3 regions of the Halomonas sp. IOP_6 genome follow, and region 1 is predicted to be linked to each of the others. Evidence: predicted binding sites of a transcription regulator. Region 1 holds the regulator's gene; each other region holds the start of a gene.
What was found. The regulator FNR, encoded in region 1, switches genes on or off when oxygen is low (the NO sensors DNR and NnrR bind a similar motif). The targets are predictions, from matches to a motif close to TTGATNTANATCAA.
Positions count from the first base shown of each region.

Region 2: a site for FNR is predicted at 2,886-2,899, ahead of ccoM (cytochrome c oxidase subunit CcoM). Genes of this name have one in related genera too.
Region 3: a site for FNR is predicted at 4,432-4,445, ahead of K7H08_RS14290 (xanthine dehydrogenase family protein molybdopterin-binding subunit). Genes of this name have one in related genera too.

Region 1 covers NZ_JAIRBO010000003.1:454,273-461,681, forward strand. Annotated here, with positions in the region: gene K7H08_RS08280 (sulfite exporter TauE/SafE family protein) at 1-426, shown strand, start outside; gene hemN (oxygen-independent coproporphyrinogen III oxidase) at 555-1,982, shown strand; gene fnr (fumarate/nitrate reduction transcriptional regulator Fnr) at 2,041-2,793, shown strand; gene ttcA (tRNA 2-thiocytidine(32) synthetase TtcA) at 2,780-3,745, opposite strand; gene K7H08_RS08300 (DNA polymerase III subunit epsilon) at 3,812-4,462, opposite strand; gene K7H08_RS08305 (putative nucleotidyltransferase substrate binding domain-containing protein) at 4,468-6,285, opposite strand; gene K7H08_RS08310 (DUF4212 domain-containing protein) at 6,881-7,141, shown strand; gene K7H08_RS08315 (sodium:solute symporter family protein) at 7,148-7,409, shown strand, end outside.
Region 2 covers NZ_JAIRBO010000001.1:360,351-367,759, forward strand. Annotated here, with positions in the region: gene K7H08_RS01725 (PqqD family protein) at 1-298, opposite strand, end outside; gene K7H08_RS01730 (GGDEF domain-containing protein) at 800-1,855, opposite strand; gene K7H08_RS01735 (hypothetical protein) at 1,954-2,466, opposite strand; gene ccoM (cytochrome c oxidase subunit CcoM) at 2,650-2,775, opposite strand; gene K7H08_RS01740 (FKBP-type peptidyl-prolyl cis-trans isomerase) at 3,018-3,536, opposite strand; gene K7H08_RS01745 (AmpG family muropeptide MFS transporter) at 3,655-5,025, shown strand; gene K7H08_RS01750 (SEC-C domain-containing protein) at 5,028-6,848, opposite strand; gene K7H08_RS01755 (ABC1 kinase family protein) at 6,931-7,409, opposite strand, start outside.
Region 3 covers NZ_JAIRBO010000007.1:179,030-186,438, forward strand. Annotated here, with positions in the region: gene K7H08_RS14265 (FAD-dependent monooxygenase) at 331-1,491, shown strand; gene K7H08_RS14270 (alpha/beta fold hydrolase) at 1,488-2,306, shown strand; gene K7H08_RS14275 (maleate cis-trans isomerase family protein) at 2,322-3,083, shown strand; gene K7H08_RS14280 (N-carbamoylsarcosine amidohydrolase) at 3,134-3,823, shown strand; gene K7H08_RS14285 (MarR family winged helix-turn-helix transcriptional regulator) at 3,865-4,347, opposite strand; gene K7H08_RS14290 (xanthine dehydrogenase family protein molybdopterin-binding subunit) at 4,557-6,827, shown strand; gene K7H08_RS14295 (XdhC family protein) at 6,827-7,409, shown strand, end outside.

The DNA of each region.
Region 1 (7,409 bases):
GCTTTCGCCGCATTGATGCTCATCTTAATGGCGCTCTATATCGCCAACTGGTGGAAAGGACTGCTGAAAGTAGAAGCGGTGGGAAGGCACCTTTGGCGATATATTGAGCCAGTGGGAAGACGCCTGATGCCTGTCGTGCGACTTCCTCAAGCCTTCGCCCTAGGGACACTGTGGGGCTGGCTACCCTGTGGGCTGGTTTACTCCATGCTAGCCTGGAGCTTAGCGATTGCAGACCCACTCGATGGCGCGCTTCTAATGGGGGCTTTTGGCCTGGGTACACTCCCTGCTCTGCTGGCAACAGGACTTGCAGCACAGCAGTTAAGCCATTTAATTCGCCACCCTGCCACTCGCAGCGTCGCCGCACTGTCGATTATAAGTTTCGCCCTTTGGCAGCTATGGACGCTTATTCCTCTAACAGCGCATTAGTCAGACCCTCCTATAGTTTGATATAGCTCAACGCATTCCAAGTGACACCGACGTAGCATGCCGAGAGAACACTGAGCGACGGCGCTCAGTCACTCCTTTTGTTTACTTCTCACTTCGGAGCGCTCGCCATGCCCGTTCATGCCACTGCTGCCTTCTCACCTACCAACACTGATGTGTCTGGGGCTAATGCCTGGAATGAAACGCTGCTGCGTCGCTATGACAAAAGTGGCCCACGTTACACGTCCTACCCGACAGCTCTAGCGTTTCATGAGCAGTTTAGTGCCGATGACTTTACTCAGGCGCTAGCGCGCAGTAACGAGAGCCACCGCCCGCTATCACTGTATGTACATGTACCCTTTTGTCGAAGAATTTGCTTCTACTGCGCTTGCAATAAAATCGCAACGAAGAATACCGCCCTTGCAGAACCTTACCTTTCTCGGCTAGATCGAGAAATGGTGCTCACTGCCCGCCATTTAGACATTTCACGCCCGGTGCAACAGTTACACTGGGGTGGTGGTACGCCCACATTTCTAACCTTGGCACAGATGGGGGACCTAATTGACCGCCTAGATGCCCGTTTTGGTTTATCTAGCTCAGCCGATCGCGATTACGCTATTGAAATAGATCCTCGTGAAGCAGATGTATTTACGTTGCGCCATCTACAGTCTCTCGGCTTTAATCGACTAAGCCTTGGCGTGCAGGATTTAAATCCGCAGGTACAAAAAGCCATCAACCGAGTACAACCCCGGGTACTCACCGAAACGTTGATGGAAGAAGCACACCGTCTTGGTTTTCGCTCACTCAATCTTGATTTAATTTATGGGCTGCCATTTCAAACCGAAAAAAGCTTTGCTGAGACGCTAAGTCAAGTCATCGAACTCAACCCTGCACGGCTGTCCGTATTTAATTATGCGCACATGCCCACCCGCTTTGCGCCACAACGACGCATTAACGAAACGGACCTCCCCAGCGCTGATGAAAAGCTGGCTATTTTGCATACCACCATAGAAATGCTGACTAACGCAGGCTATGTGCATATTGGCATGGATCACTTTGCACGACCTGACGATAGCCTAGCGATTGCACAGCGCAACGGCACCTTACAACGCAATTTCCAGGGCTACTCTAGCCATGCACAGTGCGATTTAGTTGGCTTAGGCGTATCCGCTATATCACGGGTTGACGACGTTTACGCACAAAACCCGACTCAGCTTGACCAATATGAAGCAGCCTTAGATCAAGGTAAGCTGGCAACCGTCAAAGGATTAAGGTTAAATAAGGACGACCTAATACGAAGAGACGTGATTGAACGGCTAATGTGCGACATGCACATTGATCTAGCGGCAGTTGGAAAGCGTTGGCACATCGATGCTAATGACTATTTCTCCACCGCAATTGAGCAATTGAAGACAGCTGAGCAAGACGGCTTAATCACTCGCCATCAGCAAGTTATTAGCGCCACCCCCACTGGACGGCTACTGATTCGCCATTTGGCGATGGCCTTTGATGCTCGCCTAGCTGATCAGCCTACTCAGCGCTACTCTAAGATTGTATAAGCTTCTTGAGACGTCTTGCCTCTGGGCCTATGATGGCTAACGAGAAAGGGAGAATGATATGCCACACCCCGCCAGCCAACGACGCTCACTGCTGCAAGAGGCGCGCTGCCAGACCTGTAGCCTAAGCTCGCTGTGTCTACCGCTTGCCTTAGAGCTTGAGGACATGAGCCAGTTTGATGCCATCATTCGCCGCCGCGCACCACTCAAAAAAGGCGAGCCCCTATTTCGTCAGGGTGATCACTTCACTAGTGTGTATGCCGTCCGCTCAGGCAGCCTGAAACAGGTGACCAGCGAAGGGAACGGCAATGATCAGTTGACAAATTTCTACCTTCCCAGCGAACTAGTGGGATTGGACGGAATTGACGAAGAGCACTACCCCGGTAGCGTCATTGCACTGGAAACCACTACGGTGTGTGAAATCCCATTTGACCGTTTGGACCTGCTTTCCGAAGAACTGCCCGAACTACGTGGCCAGCTTTATCGGAGCATGAGCAAAGAATTGCGAGATGACCGGCGTATGATGCGCTTGCTATCGCGCAAAACGGCCGATCAGCGACTAGCCAGCTTTTTAGTCACCCTTTCAGACCGTTTTCGTCGACGTGGATACTCGCCTTATAGCTTCAGACTCTCCATGTCCCGCGCCGACATCGGCAATTACTTAGGCTTGGCGGTAGAAACGGTCAGCCGTATTCTTAGCCGCTTTCAACAGCAAGAGGTGGTGGCTGTTTCCGGTCGCGAGGTTAATATTTTAGATATGCGGCGCCTCATCACGCTAGCTGAAGAGGAAGAACAGTCGGCTAGTCCACGCTAAGCGCCTGAATACGCCCTTCCATCAACGCCGCTTGTTTGGCTTCAAGGCCAGCAAAGTCAAATAAACGGCGGTCTGCTAGCTGGGAAGGCGCTACATTGGTCACCGCTTTAAACATGCTTTCTAGACGTCCTGGGTGTTTTTTATCCCACTCAGCCAACATATCTTTGACAACTTGACGCTGGAGATTGGGCTGAGAGCCACATAAGTTGCAGGGAATAATAGGGAATTCCATTAGTCGAGAAAACTCTCCAATATCAGCCTCTTTGCAGTAGGCAAGGGGGCGAATGACAATATTCTTGCCATCGTCAGATAAAAGTTTGGGAGGCATTGCTTTCAAAGTGCCACCAAAGAACATGTTAAGAAATAACGTTTCTAAAATATCTTCACGATGATGCCCTAGGGCAATTTTCGTTGCCCCAATTTCCTCGGCAAACCCATAGAGCGAGCCACGTCTTAGTCGTGAGCAGAGCGCGCAGGTCGTTTTTCCTTCTGGGGTTTTCTCTTTCACCACCGAGTAGGTGTCACGCTCTAGAATGTGGTATTCAACACCCACTTTATCTAGGTACTGGGGCAGCACATGCTCCGGGAAGCCTGGCTGTTTTTGATCCATATTGACAGCGACCAGAGAGAAGTTAACAGGCGCGTTGCGCTGCAGGTTAAGCAGTATCTCCAGCATCGTATAGCTATCTTTGCCGCCAGACAGGCACACCATCACCTTGTCACCTTCACCAATCATTTGATAATCAATGATGGCGTTGCCAACCTCTCGCCGTAAGCGCTTTTGTAGCTTATTAAATTCACGCTTTTGTTTAGCGGCGTGATGCTCGGATGGTGTCTGTGCGCTATTAACAGCAGGGCTGTCAACAGAAACAGTATCAGGCGCTGCGGGGTCAAAATAGTTAGGTTGTAGCATGGTGTAGGCACTGCCGATGGTAGAAGAAGCAGCGGGCATTCTAACAAGACTCACCACGTCCACCCAAGATAAACCCGTGGATTCATCCCATGAGGGTAGTAACGACTACCCTTGCTGGGCGATCTCGCGCTGCAAACGCAGATATAAAAGCGCGCTTGCGGTTGCATCCCCCAGCACTCCCATCCATTGAAGAGCGGGTATTTGCCAACGAGCGAGCGCTTCGGTTAGGCGGCCGCTCGTCTCACACTGTGGATGTAAGCGACGCAGCTGACGATAGTGTAGCTTTCCAACATCGACCTGGGCATTGGGCAAACCAAATCCCAACCCGGCTTTAAACAAAAGATTTAGGTGTTCCACCGAGCGGCCTAACTGCCAACCAATTAGCGGCCGATTACCGATGAATTCAGCTAGCGCCCCAAGATGCTCAGCGTTAGGCGCCAGCACCGTGTCCGTCGCATACAGCTGATGATGTCGCCGCAATGCAGGGGCGTTGTTGTTTTGCTCTTCTGCCAGGGTAGCCACCCAGGCTCGGCTGGTCTGCACTCTCCCTGGGCTTAAGACAACAGCAGCGACGCTGACCACCGGCGCTTGGCCTGGGCTAACCTGGCAGGCAAGCGCCACCATTTCTTCCCCCATGTAGGGCTGAAACAGCCATGCGTAGGGGGAATCTGCCCAACGTCGACGGTCGCTTTCGCGCTGCATTAATGTACGCAGCGAGCCACTGAGCAGTGACATATGCCGGTCTAACAAGCGCATTCCGCTCACGAATACTCCAAATGATAACGATGGGAGAGCCGCTGCTTAAAATCTTTTACGATATGCAGCGCCTCACGCAACAGGTCACGCTCAAGGGACGAGAGTTCTTGCACCACAACACGGTTACTACGCTGCTGAGTCGACGCTTCTGCTGTCTGCAACTGCTGCTTTAAACGTAGTTCGGTAAACAGCGCCAGCGCCTCGCCCAGGTCGTCAGCAAAACGGCGATCAAGACGACCATCTTCTGCTAAAGCGTCCAGGCGATCTAAGGTGGAAGTGGCATTAATGCGTCGCTCGAGGGCCATTGTGCGCACCCCATGAACAATAGGGAAAATACCGCCTTTTTTAATATCGATCCCATGCTGAGGCTTTTTTAAGGAGCCAAATAGCGTTAGCGGTGTTGAGAAACGCAGCGCAGCACGCGCAAAGTAAGACAGCAATAGCTCATCCCGTGAGCAGCGTTCAAACAGCTCTGCACGCACGCTGTCTAGCAATTGCGGATTACCAGCCACACCATGGGCATCCAGCAAAATCGCCAGCTTCATTAGGCTGTCGCCATCTCTTGCACTCACCCATTTAGCAATGTTGTTTTTCCATTGCGACACAGTGCCAACCCATTCAGGATTAGACACCATGATATTACCTGGGCATGGTGGGTAGCCGAGCTGAATCAGCGTTTGGGTAAGCACATTCATGTCTTCGGCAAGCGAAGGCCATTGGCTGTCATCGGCTAAAATCAGGCCATTATCTTGATCTGTTTTAAGAATTTGTTCACCGCGCCCTTCGCTCCCCATCACCATTAGGCAACTTTGGGAGTGATACTGCTCAGGAATAACAAATGACCACGCTTTATTGATAATTCGGCCATTCAACGCGGCCAGTAGGTCCATGGCAAAACGTAGCTTGACCCCTTGCGCCATAAGCGCATTCACCAATTCTGGCGTGCGTTGACTGGCAGCCGCCAATGCTTCTAAGCTATTCGCCTGTTCTACCTGCAGACTAACGACATAGCTACGGCTCGAAAAATAGCTAAGGACATCCGTTAGCTCCACCACCCCTTTCAGGGCGCCCTGTTCCATAACCACTACCCGCGTTACTTTATGCCGCGTCATCAGCACGAGCGCTTCAAATAAGTATTGATGGGGGGTAACGGTCACCAACGAGAAATGGGCCACATCCTCAACGGGCGCTGTATGTTCATAGTTATTCAGCACGACACCATTGAGCAAATCGGTTTTAGTGACAATGCCAAACTCGCCCTGGGTTTTGACTAGCAAGCTATCTGCATGGCTATCGTTGAGCTGACGCACCGCGCTGACAATATCTGTCGATGCATCCATGATAAGAGGTTCACGCATACATTCGCTGACTTTAGCCAACATAAAACCGGCCATGGTCACGCCACCTTCGGCACGCTTTTCAGTCATTAATCGCGCTTTGTGAGATAGCGACTGCTTGAAGAAATTTTCGAAGTCAGGATGATGACGGCATAGTTTTATAAATAGCGCCTTCGGCATCACATAGCACAAGCACTCTTGTTCAGCCTGGAAGCGATAGCGGCTTTTACCGTTCAGAATACTAATGGCACCAAACAGATCACCAGCTGTGTAGTGCCCAATCCGTGCACTAGACGCTGGCAGGGTAGGATCCAGCTCAGCAACTTCGCCCTTGTGAATCAAAAATACCGATTCACCCGCTTGCCCCATCTCGATAATAATTTCATCACGATCAAAATAGGCGATGTCCATACCACGACGAACGTGGTCACGCCCTTCATCATCAATTAATGTGAAGGGCAATTGGGAAAGATCAACGTCAATCATGAGTGACCCCAGTTAATCGCGATGAAGAACACAATGGCTTAAGGTTTGATTGCTTTTTAACCAGCGCCTTTATTATACCTTTTGCTATACCGCTAACGTCGCAAAGACGTTTGTTTAGCGACCAAAGTAGCGACACGAACTAGCAAACTTGGCCACTTAATATACCACCTATTAAAAGTAGCAAACATTGCTTTTAAGCGACCCATAGACCATCGTCCTATCACTCAGACATGAAAGCTAAAAAAACTTCAAAAACAAGTGTTTATTTTCAAAAACAAACATCACAATACGTACTGAAAGCTCATTGATACCAAAGTCTGGGATTTATTTTTTGCAATTATTGCCCACTATTAACAACGGGCTATACAGGATGTTCACGTGGCACTTGTTAAACACTTATCAAGGCACTGAAGAAAACCTTGCCAAACCATTAACCAGCAGAGCAACTTAACCAACAAGGTGATATGCGTCTAATCGCACTAAATCATCGCAGACAACTAAAAGAGCGGTTTTCTATGAAGGATTGCCCTAATGGATCACACGCTATCCTGAGTTAACTTTCCAACCCTAAAAATCACAACTGGAGAGCACCACAATGGCAGATGACAAATCCAACGCTGCTGAATACTGGAAAGCCAACGTCCGATTAATCTTTGGATGCTTGGCCGTTTGGGCGTTCGTTTCTTATGGATGTGCCATTCTCTTTCGTCCGCTGCTAGCGGGCATTCCCGTTGGTGGGACTGACTTGGGCTTTTGGTTCGCTCAACAGGGCTCCATCCTCACCTTCATCGTACTGATCTTCTTCTATGCCTGGAGAATGAACAAACTCGATGCAAAATTCGGCCTTGGGGAGTAAGCCAGTATGAGCCAGTTTGCCATTAACCTATTGTTTGTCGGCGCGTCGTTTGCGCTCTATATCGGGATTGCGATATGGGCACGAGCCGGGTCGACCAAAGACTTCTACGTTGCCGGTGGCGGCGTTCACCCTATCACCAACGGTATGGCGACTGCCGCTGACTGGATGTCAGCTGCATCGTTTATTTCAATGGCCGGTCTGCTAGCGTCTGGCGGATACGCTAACTCCACCTTCTTGATGGGCTGGACAGGTGGTTACGTTATCCTGG
Region 2 (7,409 bases), on a different contig from region 1:
TATGCTCAGGATGATGTCGAAGATAAGCCCCCGCTAAATCAGCAATCACGCTACATGCGGTTCCTGCCGGTGTATCTAATAACATGCCTCCCGGCAGGGCCGGCGCTTCCTGCCAGTAACCATTAGGATGACGCCAAACACAAATAGAGGGTGCGTGCTGTTGAGCCTCACAGGGCGTTAGCCGCCAACCTGGCATGGCTTGATGAATCACTGGCAGTAGGTCCTCTGCATCAATCAAGCGTATGCAAGGACCAACATTTTCCAGCGCATAATCGACAGCAATCGATGTAGTAGACATGGCACCTACCCCTACCAGCGAGGTAATAAGCGGCTTATGCGAATCTCAATCACAGCGTCTCCATCCCAACGAGAGCGCTGTGGGCGAGCGTAGTAAGGACGTGAATAATGGGGACGTGAATGGCTGGATTTAGAATAACGGGGTCTTGAATAGCTGGGTCTTGAATAACGGGGCCTTGAATAGCTGGGCCGCGAGTAACGTGAACGGGAATGGTGATGTTCGCGCGCTTCAGCTTGCCCCATGGAAAACATCGTAGGGGCCACGTAAAGTGCAGCGGCGCCAAGGCCTAAACTTGCTAACACTTGTCGGCGTGAACGCCGTTTATTCAGCAGGGAATCGGCTTCATTGCTCATATCAGCACTCCGGATTAATCGCTAGAAAGGTTATGAAACACTGTTTTAAAAACAATCCTAGCCCCGAAGTACACATCAAACCACTGACTGAGCGTCACTTTCCCATTGTTTACTTTTTTCAACTATACTTCAGCGTTTTGTGAAAACATTATGCAGCTGCAGTAATTTGCCAATCATTACGGCCTGCGCTCTTTACTCGGTAAAGCGCCTTATCAGCAGCTTTGTAGGCATCTGGAAAAGTGGCTTCCCCTGCGGTAAAGCGCACTGCCCCAATACTCAAGGTGACCCTTTCATTGTGCGGATGCGTGGGGTGTTTGAAATCAGCCTGCTCTAAAACAGACGTCAATTGATCACAGTAGCCAATCAATAACGCGTCATTATCACAAGGCAATACTGCGGCAAACTCATCCCCGCCTAATCGGTACAGTTTTGCTTTTGCTCCAAGTACATATTTCAATAGACTGGCTAGGCGCCGTAACAGTTGATCACCCTCTGGATGCCCCAATGAATCGTTGTACTGCTTAAAGAAGTCGATATCGACCAAGATCAAAGCAAGCGCAGCCCCTTTTTTGGCAGCGACATCCTGATGAAGCGCAATGCGGTTACCTATCCCCGTCAGCGGATCGCGCATCGCATGCTGCATCCAGGCTAGGGTTTGCTTAGTAGCGCGCTCTGTACGCCGCAACTGACGCTCATGCATTCCCCAAAACAGCAACCCTAGTGCAAAAATCACCATACTCGAATAGGTGAGAATCTGATTATGCCGCCGGGTGTTTTCAGAAAACTCATTAATTGCCATACCACGCAGGTCGAGCTGGTTCATCTCAATGTTTGTTAAACAATCAATTGGACCCAACAATTCAGCTGCGGCATCAAACGGCGTCACGGCATTTTCTTTAAGGCGCTCTGTTAGTAAATTGAGGGTTTGTAAACTCGGCTGGGTACAGCTGTACCTTTGACGATATACCTCGACATCAATTAGCCCATAGGCAAGATCGAGATTAAGCCTAACCATTTGTCGTTGTTCATCATCAAAGGGCTGTTTGCCTAACAAATGTTGCTGGGCAAGCTGTAAATATCCCCGTGACCTGGTGGCCAATTGCTGCCCTGTCAAATTGCCTGTTTGGCTGAAGTAAGCCTGTATTTCGGGATATACCCAGCGCGCCTCATAAACAATAACCACCATCAATGCCATAAAACTCATGAGGCTCAATGATAACCACGTTACATAGCGGCGCTTCCTCGCTAAAGGAGCGGGTGGTGGCAGTGGTACGGCAGGTGGAGAAGGGGGCGGCTTAGTGATCACCAACGGGCCTCAATACTTCGAATCATCCATATCCAGTCATTGAATTCACGTAAATTTTTGATATCACGCTGATCATTATAAGCCTGATCAACCAGCCGCAATGGCCCTCGCGAACGCAATGTAAGTGGCTCTCCACTCTCTGCCGTGACCATTAACCACTTAGGATCATCCCAGCCACCTAACGTCACTTCGTAATCATCCCATGTCGTAAAGTGCAATGCGGGAGGAACTTCGCCAAATTGATTAATGAGAAAGCGACGGAATTCAAGCCCATGCATCTCTAGTTCTCGGCCTTGAAAAGGATCAAATACTGGCGAGGTAATCGTAGATTGTTGACGTAACTCATTAAGAGAGAGTGCTGTGGTTTTTTCACCATTAATGACGCTTAATGCTTGAGCATAGACCGGCACTGATAGCCAGCTAAGTAATAGAAGAATACAGGCAACACTAGCTTTGGGATAATGATGAGCGCAGCAGCGTATGGCAACGATTAAAGTAACAGCATTCATGGCAAATGGCTTCCTTGCGGTACAATGCCTTATTGTACAACTAGGTACTTTACCAGACGATTAATGCGAATACTCGGAAACAGTTTTTAATCAACAAAAAAAAGCCGACCCAAATGGGCCGGCAACAGGAAGCTCGCTATTAGAAGCAAGCTCCCTCCCCTGACGACGGTCACCACAACGGCGTTAATGCTTTTTACGTTCATCCTTACGGAGGTGGTCGCGTACAATAAAACCTACCCAACCAATCATAAAAGCAATCATTAACGCGACAGTAACTAGACCGAAAATAACAGCATCATCCCAGTACATGGTGATCCCCTCCTGCCGTGATGTATGACACCATCCTAGTGCGTTAATCGCGGCAGGAAGCTGACCTGGGTCAAGCTTTTCAGCGGGGTTATTTGCGGCCCATCAGGAACTTGATATGGGTCAGTTTTTAACGCTCAAAATACGCTGCAGCTTTAAAATACACTGTCAATTTTGAGCACGCTGAAGATTTAAGGCCTGTGAAACTTAAAGTCTGTGAAACTTAAAGCCCCTAAAACTTGCTGCTAAAGCACTTTTCGATCTTCTACTTTGCTGTGTTCGGTTCCCGGCGGTAGAGGGTGGCCTTTCGCCAGCTCTGCACGGGTTGCATCACGCACATCCAGCACGTTGACTTGATAGCGAAGCGTGTGGCCTGCCAGCGGATGATTTGTATCGACCGTTACCATGTCCCCATCAATACTCATCACCGTGACAATTTGCGGGCCTGCTTCACCTTCTGTTTGGAAACGGCTACCGGGTTCAAGTGCTGCGCTGCCAAATGAGGCACGACTCACTTGTTGCACCAAGTCTTCATTACGGATGCCGTAGGCATCAGCAGGCGCAAGCGTGACACGCAGCTCATCTCCAGCGGCTTTATCTTCCAGAGCACTCTCTAAACCGGGCAAAATATTATCGTGTCCATGAAGGTACTCTAAGGGCTTATCACGCGCGTTGGAGTCATCTAGCACGCGGGTACTGCCATCGCTAAGCACATCGCTTAACACGTAGTGTAAAGTGACTACTTGATGGGCTGTAATCGACATTGAAAACTCCTCTCCGGTAAGCTATCGGCTTTGTCATGGATATCAGGCCTAGTCTACCACTGAGCGGTTTTTAGCGGGCCTCGATGCAGACGTTTTCTTTCCTGGAGTGTTAACCAATATGCCCACCCCTACTCCCCAGCGCAGCTGGCTGGATGCGTTAGGTATTTACTGTCGTGCGCCTGTCATCACCATGCTGTTTCTAGGTTTTTCTGCAGGCTTACCTTTTTTGCTGGTGTTTTCCACTCTGTCTGCATGGCTACGCAGTGACGGCGTTGAAGTGGCCGCCATTGGCTTCTTCGCCTGGATTGGCATGCTCTACTCAATCAAGTTTTTTTGGGCGCCTATCGTTGACCGACTTGCCCTGCCAATCCTGACACGCACGTTTGGCCAACGACGTGGCTGGATGCTGCTTGCCCAAGGGATGATTGCGGCAGGGCTGATTGGCTTAGCGGGAGTCAGTCCAGTAGGTAACCTAGGCTGGGTAGCAGCCTTTGCGCTGCTGGTAGCCTTTGGCTCAGCCACCCAGGATATTGCTATTGACGCGTATCGCATCGAATCCGCCGATGACGATGTACAAGCAGCGATGGCCTCTACTTACATTATCGGTTACCGCGGTGGGCTATTAGCGGCAGGTGCCGGGGCGCTGTATGTGGCATCAGCGATTTCCTGGAACGCAGCGTACCTCTGCATGGCCGCGCTTGTGGGCATTGGCGTGCTCACCGTGCTGATTCGACCTGAACCAAAGCGCGCATCGTTGACGGTTCAGCTCATTCACGAACCCAAGGTACGCGCCTTCATTCGTGCCAGCCGTGGCCAACCGAAAGTTTTGCGACGTCTAGGTGCTTGGGTGATTGGTGCCATTGTGTGCCCTTTCACCGACTTCTTCCGCCGCTACGGGGTGAAGGCGTTGGGCATTTTAATCTTTATCGCGGTGTTCCGAATTAGCGACCTTGCCATGGCCTCTATGGCAAATCCGCTATATATCGATTTAGGCTTTTCGCTGGCCACCATCGCCAACGTCACCAATATTTTTGGTATTGCCATGAGTATAACGGGGGGCATTCTTGGCGGCTTGCTGGTTGCTCGCTACGGCATTGGGCCACTGCTGGTCATTGGCGCTGGCTTTGTCATGGTGACCAACCTGCTGTTTGCCGCGTTAGCGTTGATAGGCAACCAACTTCCCATGCTGGTCGTCACCATTATTGGCGATAATCTTGCCAATGGCTTAGCCAGCGCTGTCTTTATCGCGTTTCTTTCCAGCTTAACGTCGCGGGCTTATACCGCCACCCAATACGCACTGTTTTCGTCGCTAATGACGTTACCAGGGAAGTTTCTGAGCGGTTTTGGCGGGCTGGTTGTCACGGCTCAGGGATACGCCACTTTCTTCGTAGTGGCCACTCTGCTCGGTTTACCCGCCATTCTGCTAGCCATCTGGATCAGCCGAGATAAGCAGTTGGTGCCTACCCCAGTGATCGCAGAGGCAAAATAAAGTTAGCGGTGATCCGCTAACCACGCCAGCGCGCCTGGCGTGGTGCGCCACTGGTCACGCATCAAGGTACGATACTGCCACGCTTCCGCACGGGAGCCAGGATCGACTTGCCCATCCGCGTGAGGCATTGAAGGCCGCGGGTTCTCGGCACATAACAGCTCTATCGCATAGCGATTATGAGCGACCACATCCGCCAGCGCTGCTTCAGCGGCATCGTGCTTTTCCAATCGATACAGCGCCAGCGTACGACCCATTAATAAACCCAACTCTAAAGAGCCATCGTCTTTTTGGGGCTCATCAGTAAGCGCTAGCGCTTCTTCATTGCGGTCATCACGCAGCAATTGGTCAAGTACCAACTCTCTTAAGCCAAGGCTATCTTCCTGGTCTATGGCTAGCAGCTCTTCAGCCAACTCGCGGGAGTGCTGGCGCGCGCCGCGCTCCATGCCCACCACCAGCGCAAGGCCGGTGCGCAGCAGCATGGCGTTATCGGCGTCGTCCCAACACAAGCTGCCGTCACCAGCTGCACGGGCCTGCTCAAGCCAGCGAGAAAGGCGCAGTGCCAGCGGTTCCAGCAGGCTCGGCGCCATCCATGGCAGGCTACCAAAGCGGCTGGTCAGTGCTAACGTTACATCTTGCACTACCTGGGGGGCATCTAACCATTCTGGGTGAGCACATAGCTCAGACATCCACTCTATCGCGTTGCCCCACGGATCATCGCGAAAGCCCAAGGCGACCTCTTCATCGACCATGACCTGAAACTGTTCGTGCCAAGCCGCAAACAGGGTTTCTTCACGAGCAGTGGTGGTGTAGTGCAACCTACCGGAATCGGCATCTTGTTCAATGGTCAGCTTCGGTGCGATTGGGAGTGCAGCCAACAGCGCCTGTAGCGATACTAGCGGCGTCGCCATATCTTCTTCGGCGCTCAACAGCTGGTCGGCCAAAGTGGCACCAGGATTTTCAGCCAGAGCTGCCAGGAATTCGAGCTGCTCTTCATCCAAGTCGCCCTGGCGAACCAAGCGGCGGTACCAGAAGTTAGCTCGCTCTTTGGCCTCTTCCTCATGACCTTCATGCAGCAGCAACATGGCTTCAATGTAGGCTAGCGTCGGAGAATCCGGTAGCGCCTGCTGGGCTTTTACGAACGCAGCGCGGGCGCTGTCCAAGTCGTCGTTATCCAGGTGCATGAGGCACAACCGCTCAAGCGCCACGCCGCGCAAAAACAGTGGGCCGCGCTCCATAACATCATCAAGCAGGTCAGCACGCTTACGGGTAAAGCCACGCTCTTGATAGATATCTAACAGAATTTCAAACGCAGGCTCGGCCTGCTCCGGCAAGCGCGACCAATCACTACCGTCGAACAGTGACTCAAGAATCTGCATTGAACGACCGGTTTGACCGCTTTCAGCAGCAATTAGCCCGGCTTCTAATAACGCCTGGGCAGGTGCTTGCTGACTTTCCAGCGCTGCTTTCAACGTAGCGCCTTTCCACTCACGCAGGGAAAGCATCCACATCATCTGCTCAGGAATATCCGTGGGGAAGTCAACGCGGTAGCAGCACTGTTTGAATTTACGCCCTGAATCACACCAGCAAGGCTCGTTACGCCCTGGTGTGGCCAATGGTTCGTTCGCAAAATTAAGCCGCTCTAGCGGCGTTTGCGACCATAAAATAGGCGCAAGCGCCTGGGCAGTTGCCACATCGCCATTAAACGAATCTGCGCCTTCGGCACGTACCCAGGTCATAAAATCGGGGTAGTGTTCCTGTTTCCTAATTGCCGAGAGTGCCCCAGAGGCAAATCCCAGCAGTTGATCGACCCATACCGCCAGCATTGCCGTCTCCACTGTCTTCAAAACGCGATTGAAAAGCGCAATAGTCTAGCATGACAGGCAGCTCTCCCGCAGCGGCAATTAGTTAGGGTCTACGCGCCCAGGCTAGCAGCGGCTCGGTGCGCGTATGCATATCCAGACGCGCTTTCAGACGTACCAAGTTCCAATAGTGCCCATTCAGCGCCCGGGAGAGCAGCAAGGTATCCGCAGGCGGTTGCAGCCGATCCATGGCAGCCCACACTTTGGGCGTTAGCTCGCGCAGGCGGCGGTGTACCCGCACATCGCTGAAATCCTGCTCACCAGGGAAAAATAGTGGCGACACGCACTCAGCGGACTCTCGATAAAGTGCCAGCGGCGCGCCCTGCCCCTGGCGGCCGCCCATTTTCATTAACGCATCATCCATTGCCATCGGGTCTTGCGCCAAGGTGGCATCTAATAGCTGCATCATGGCTTTTAGACGCGCTTCGGGCACAGGTATGACCGCACCAAAATCGTAGATGATCAAGCGACCTTCAGCATCCGCCGCAAAGTTACCGGCGTGGGGGTCGGCATGCAGCTCACCGT
Region 3 (7,409 bases), on a different contig from region 1:
CCTTTCATATACGGCCAATCGACTTGCACCAGCTAAGTGCAGAGCTAACACCCATCGAGCATTAAAGGTGCATACGCTATAAAAACAAGCCTAATAAACGTATAGCACTCAATGGATGCGTTTTTCAAGTTTTTGCATAAAACCAAAAAAACAGCCGTGAATTCATTAAATTCATATATTTAAATAAAAACAGCGCTTTTTTTTCGTTTAAAAATAATTTCAAAACTAATTCTTGACCAAAAAATAAATGGTGTATACGTTGTTTTATAGCATTCGCGAACGCATGCAGAAACGAGTGATAGGCGAATAAAACAGCGAGGAAACCAGAATATGAACAATAAACCCACCATAGCCGTTATTGGCGCGGGCCTTGGCGGCGCCGCTGCAGGCGCGCTACTGCAGAAAGCGGGTTACCCCACCAAGGTGTACGAACAGGCACCCGCGTTTGCGCGCCTTGGGGCAGGCATTCACCTTGGCCCCAACGTGATGAAAGTAATGCGCCGCATTGGCATTGAAGAGAAGCTCAATACCATGGGCTCACACCCCGATTACTGGTTCAGCCGCAATGGCATGACCGGCGAGTACCAGTCTCGTATCCCGCTAGGCGAGTTTGCTCGCGAAAACTATGGCGCAGCCTATATCACCGTACACCGTGGCGATCTGCACGAATTAATGGTCAGCAAGCTCGACCAGGACAATCTTTATTTCGATAAGCGCCTGGTCGATGTCGACGACAGCGGCGACAAGGTCGTCATGACCTTCGCTGACGGTACGACAGAAGAGGCCGACCTGGTGATCGGCGCCGATGGGGTCAATTCGCGACTGCGCGAGAAGCTGCTGGGTCCGGAGGCGCCAATCTATAGCGGCTGGGTTGCTCACCGAGCCATTATCTCTGCCGAAAAACTCAAGGCATACGACCTGGATTTCGAAGCCTGCGTGAAGTGGTGGTCGGAAGACCGCCACATGATGGTCTACTTCGTGACCGGCGACGAGAAGGAGTATTACTACGTGACTGGCGTGCCTGAACCCGATTGGAACCACGGCACTTCCTTCGTCGACAGCTCCCGGGAAGAGATGCGCAAAGCATTCGAGGGTTACCATCCCACCGTACAAGCACTGATTGACTGCACTGAAACCGTTACCAAATGGCCCTTGCTGGAGCGCAACCCGCTGCCACTGTGGCATGAAAATCGACTGGTGTTGCTGGGCGATGCCTGCCATCCGATGAAGCCTCATATGGCCCAGGGCGCGGCCATGGCCATTGAGGACGCCGCCATGCTGGTACGCTGCCTGGAAGAAGTGGGCGCCGAAAACTACCAACAGGCTTTCGAACTTTACCGCACCAACCGTTTTGAACGCGCTTCGCGGGTTCAGCAGGTTTCCCACGACAATACTTGGTTACGGGAAGACGAAGACCCAGCATGGGTATTCGCCTATGACCCCTTTGAAGTACCGCTGAAGCAACCCACCAGTCAAGGGAGCCCGGCATGAGCAGCACCTATCTCTATGGCGCCAACGTACACGCCAATGGCATTCGTCAGCACTACCTGCGCTTTGGTGACAGCGCCGAGACAGCACGCCAGCCGCTGGTGCTAATACCCGGCATCACCAGCCCGGCGATCACCTGGGGCTTTGTGGCCGAGCGCCTGGGCCAGCACTTCGACACTTATGTACTGGATGTCCGTGGGCGTGGCTTGTCGTCCACCGGGCCTGAACTTGCTTATGACACCGACACCTGTGCCAACGATGTGATCGCCTTTATCGATGCGCTCGGCTTAAACAACGTCATTCTGACGGGCCACTCCATGGGGGCGCGCTTTGCTCTGCGCGCCATGAATCGCGGCGCCAAGGGCATCGACAAACTGGTACTTATCGACCCACCGGTTTCAGGGCCAGGGCGCCGTGAGTACCCCAGCAAGCTGCCCTGGTATGTAGACTCGATTCGCGACTGCACCCGGGGCGCAGACATCGAAACCATGCGCCACTACTGCCCCACCTGGAGCGACGAGCAGCTGCGGTTACGCGCCGAGTGGTTACACACTTGCTTTGAGCCCGCCATTGTTCAGGCGTTTGAAGAGTTCCACAGCGTCGATATCCACCAGGACTTCCCCGCTATCAAAGTGCCCACGCTGCTGATGTGTGCAGGCAAGGGCGGGGTTATCCAGGATGAAGACCGCACCGAAATACGCGCCCTGCTACCGACGATTCGCGTTTCTACCGCGCAACAAGCGGGTCACATGATTCCCTGGGATGACTTCGACGGTTTTTTTGCCGCCTTTGAAGACTTCCTGTGCACACAACTCTAACCAAGGCCAATAATCATGACTCAGAGCACCAAGACCTACCGTATCGGCCAGATCGTCCCCAGCTCCAATATCACCATGGAGACGGAGATACCTGCCATGCTCGCTGCACGCCAGTTGATTCGTCCGGAACGCTTCACTTTTCACTCCAGCCGCATGCGCATGAAAACCGTTAGTAAGGACGAGCTGGCCGCGATGGATGCGGAGTCTGACCGCTGTGCCTTGGAACTCTCCGATGCAGCAGTGGATGTGATGGGGTATGCCTGCCTGGTTGCCATTATGGCGATGGGGCCCGGCTACCACCGAGCGTCGCAAAAGCGTTTGCGCAGCCGCACTGAAGAGAATGGCTGCGACACGCCGGTGGTCACCAGCGCCGGTGCGCTGGTTGATGCCCTGGGTGTGATGAAAGCCAAACGTGTGGTGGTAGTAGCGCCTTACATGAAGCCGCTGACCGAAATGGTGGTCGACTACATCCGTCAGGAAGGCATTGAGGTGCTCGACTACCGGGCGCTTGAGATCCCCAATAACCTGGATGTCGCTCGCCACGATCCCGCCAATCTCCCCGAAATCGTCGCCAGTCTCGATTTAAGTAACGTGGATGCGATCGTCTTGTCAGCCTGTGTACAAATGCCATCGCTACCGGCCGTCGCCAAGGTTGAAGCCCTGACCGGTAAGCCAGTGGTGACCGCAGCTATCGCGACCACCTACGCCATGCTCACGGCACTCGACCTGGAACCCATCGTACCGGGCGCGGGTGCTCTCTTGTCAGGGGCTTACTAACGAGATCAGGTGCTGATTAACGATCTAGAGTGCTGATTAAGGAGACGACCATGTCGCAGCACAATACTGATAATACTGTTGTTGATAGCTCTGTTGTTGACAGCGCAGCTGGTGATAATACGGCCTCGGACAACTACAAGGGCGTGTGGGATGGACGCATTGGCTTTGGCAAAAGGCCCGCACTGCTGGTGGTTGATTTTATGCAAGGCTACACCACGCCAGGCTCGCCGCTATTTGCCCAGGGCGTGGTGGATGCGGTGGCCAATATGCCACCGCTACTCAATACCGCACGGCGTACTGGCACGCCAGTCATCCATACCAACATCCTTTATCACGCCCCGGATCAAATCGATGGTGGCATTTGGGTCAAGAAGTCGCCGGTAATGCGGGCGATGGTGGCGGGCAACCCTTACGCCGAGTTCTGCCCCGAGGTGGCCCCCCATCAAGATGAGCTGATAATGACCAAGCAGTACGCCAGCGCCTTCTTTGGCACTTCGCTTGCCTCCACGCTGGTCGCCATGGGTATCGATACACTGATCATTACCGGCTGCTCCACCAGCGGCTGCATTCGCGCCACCGCCGTTGACGGCGTACAGCACGGCTTTCGGGTGATGGTGGTACGTGATTGCGTGGGCGATCGCCACCCCGCGCCCCATGAAGCCAACCTGTTTGATATCGATAGCAAATATGGGGATGTAATTAGACTGGATGAAACACTGGGTTACTTAATGAAGCGTTAGGAGTGCCCGAAAACGCAAGTGAAGCGGGCACCTTTGTTGTGTCATCCGTCCGCGTTCATTTTTTCCAGCAGGTGCATTAAGGCAACCCGCTCTGCCGGGTTGAGATTTTTCATGGTCTGATCGCTAATTTGCTTGGCACTGGGCACCATGCCCTCGACTAATGTCTCCCCAGGCTCGGTGATCACCACCATGACTTTGCGTTGATCATTTGGGTCGGTGGTGAGCGAGATCCACTCACGTGCTTTAAGGCGTTTAATGACGCCACGGATGGTGGCTGGATCAATCGCCGTGGCGTTAACGATGTCGGTTAACGAGCTGGGGCCTCGCTCCATCACCGTACACAGCGTGACAAACTGAATGGCCGTAAGCTGTTTATCACTGCTGTAGCGCTGAAAAATAGCCGTATGCCGCTGGTAGGCTTTACGCAGTAGATGGCCTACTTGCTCAGAAAAATCATACCCCTGCTCTGAAGGCGTGGGGTGCTCGCCGGAAGACGAGTGTTTGAGCGCACTATCCGTTGTCATTCCATCTCCTTAATCTATTAGCGACGACGTGTATCGAGTATGGCACTGGTTAACAAAATGATGCATCAACGTATTAAATACGGCTTGCGTTGGATCAATTCACCATGCTTTTATGGTGTACGCGCTACAATTTTACCTTAGTTATTGCTCGTTGATCACCTCAAATTCATCTGCACTGATTACTTAAAACGCTAGCGTGGGAGGCAAGCATGGTCGATAAATCAGACTATAAAAGAGAGTCACTGCTGTATGGGTCTGATGTTTTGGTGATCTATCGCGATCCGGTTACGCCTCCTAAGCCCGCGCCCGGACAGCCAGGTACACACTCAAACTTCACCCCCCATGAGCCAGAAATATTTATTGCCGTACTGAACGATAGTCACATCGTGGCTTTCAACGGCCACGTAGACTTGGGCACAGGGATACGCACGGCGCTCGCTCAAATTGTTGCGGAAGAGCTTAGCGTCGCGTTCGACAGCGTTACCATGGTGCTGGGCAACTCTGTTGAAGCTCCCAACCAAGGCCCCACCATTGCCAGTGCGTCGATTCAAATCACTGCCGAACCTCTACGCCGTGCGGCGGCTCAAGCGCGGGAGTATCTATTAACACTGGCAGCAAAGCACTTTGACACTGAGCGCTCACTACTTAGCTGCCAAAACGGCGCTATTATGCCCAGTGATGATAACCACTCATCCGTGAGCTTTGGAGAGTTGTTGCGGGGCGCCCGTCATGCATTAAAGCTTGCCGATGAGGTACCGCTTAAGCCGGTCAGCCACTATACCCTGGTCGGCCAATCGACCTCTCGCGTGGATATACCCGCCAAGGCCACCGGGCAATTGACCTTTATCCACGACCTACGCCTGCCCGATATGCTGCATGGGCGAGTGATTCGCCCGCCTTATGTAGGCCATGATAACGGCGACTTTATTGGTAACAGTTTAATCGCGGTTGATGAAAGCTCTGTGGCACATTTGCCGGGCGTGGTAAGCGTCGTGGTGGTCGGTGACTTTGTTGGTGTGGTGGCCGAGCGTGAAGAGCAGGCTGCTGCCGCAGCCAGACAGCTAAAGGTCCAGTGGCGACCCATCGAAGGCTTACCTCAGTTGGACAACATAGAGCAAGCACTGCTCGACCTACCCAGCAAGCAGCGCATACTCCTCGATGAAGGCGGCCTCGACAACGCGCTGGCCGCCGCACAGCATTCGCTCAATCGTCACTATGTGTGGCCTTTCCAGCTGCATGGCTCCATTGGCCCTTCGTGCTCTGTCGCCGATGCCAACGAAAATGGCCTTCACGTGTGGTCGGGCACCCAAAACCCACACAGTCTGCGCGCCGACCTCGCCCGCCTTACCGGTTTAGATGAAGGCGTTATCACCATTACCCGCATGGAAACCTCGGGCTGCTATGGCCGCAATTGCGCTGACGACGTTGGCGCGGATGCTGTGCTGCTGTCTCAGGCGGTTGGCCGCCCTGTCCGTGTGCAACTCACCCGTGAGCAGGAACACACCTGGGAGCCTAAAGGAGCTGCTCAGTATATGGCGATCCAAGGCGGTTTAAATGCCGATGGCAGCCCAGCAGGCTATCGCTTTAATACGCGCTACCCCTCTAACAGTGCACCCACCCTGGCACTACTGCTAACCGGTAATGCCTCACCAATTGATATCCCCTTTGAGATGGGAGATCGAACGTCGGTGCCACCCTACCGCTACCCTCATCGCCAAATAGTCTGCGACGACGTGCCGACTCTGGTTCGCGCCTCCTGGCTACGTGGTGTCTCGGCGCTGCCCAGCACCTTCGCCCATGAAAGCTATATTGATGAGCTTGCCTATTTGGCAAATGAAGATCCGGTCACCTACCGGTTGCGCTATTTAGCCGATAATCGCGCTTGCGAACTTGTCGAAGCATTAGCCGAACGTACGAACTGGAAGCCCTGCGTCGCTAACACCAACCCAAAAAGCGAGGGTGAGTGGCGCTACGGCCGAGGCTTCGCTTACGCCCAGTACGTGCATAGCAAATTTCCCGGCTTTGGCGCCGCGCTCGCCGCCTGGGTAATTGAGCTTAAAGTCAATGTGAAGAGTGGACGGATTGTCGTCGAGAATTTATATGTAGGTCAGGATGCGGGCTTAATGGTCAACCCCGCTGGCGTTCGCCATCAGGTGCATGGCAATGTGATCCAAATGCTCAGCCGCACGTTAAAGGAGCGGGTGACCTTTGAGGATGGTTTACCAACCAGCAAAGAGTGGGGCGGCTACCCTATTCTGCGTTTCTCGGAGCTTCCTCCCATCAACGTCATGCTGCTTGATCGCCCTGAACTGCCCCCACTCGGCGTTGGAGAGTCTGCCTCACTACCCGGCGCTCCTGCGATTGCCAATGCGCTTTTTGATGCCACGGGAGTACGCTTTACCCATCCCCCTTTTACCCCTGACACCATTCGCGACTCACTGAAGGCCACCCATCGACTTCCCATGGAGGCGGCTAGTTAATGCAACACCTTGATCTACAGGTTATCGAACGCGCGCTGAAATGGGCCAACCAGGGGCGAACTATTTGGTTGTGTACGGTGCTAAAAACCTTTGGCTCGGCCCCCCGAGAGCCAGGTGCCATGCTAGTAGCATGTTCAACAGGCGACTATCTGGGATCACTGTCGGGCGGCTGTGTCGAAGATGAGTTTATCGCTAGGCTTCAAGCGGGTGAGTTTAGCGAGCCGGTTCAACGGGTGCGCTATGGCGGTGGCGGTGGCAGTGACGCTGGTTCAGCGAATATTCGTTTACCCTGCGGTGGCAGCCTTGAAGTGCTGGTTGAACGGCTAGCGCCCAACACCGCAAACCTTACTCACTTAGAAGTGGTGCATGCCACGCTACTGGGTCGCCAACCGCTAACCCGCTGTATCAAGCTGGATGGCAGCGGCAAGCGCTTTACCCCCTCGAAAAACACCGAGCCCACCGTTATTGTTGATACCGCTAGCGTCAATATTCGTATAGGCCCTGCGCTACGGCTGGTTATCGCGGGGATCTCTTCAATCTCTTCACCCTGTGCGCTATTTGCCCAAACGCTGGGGTTTGAGG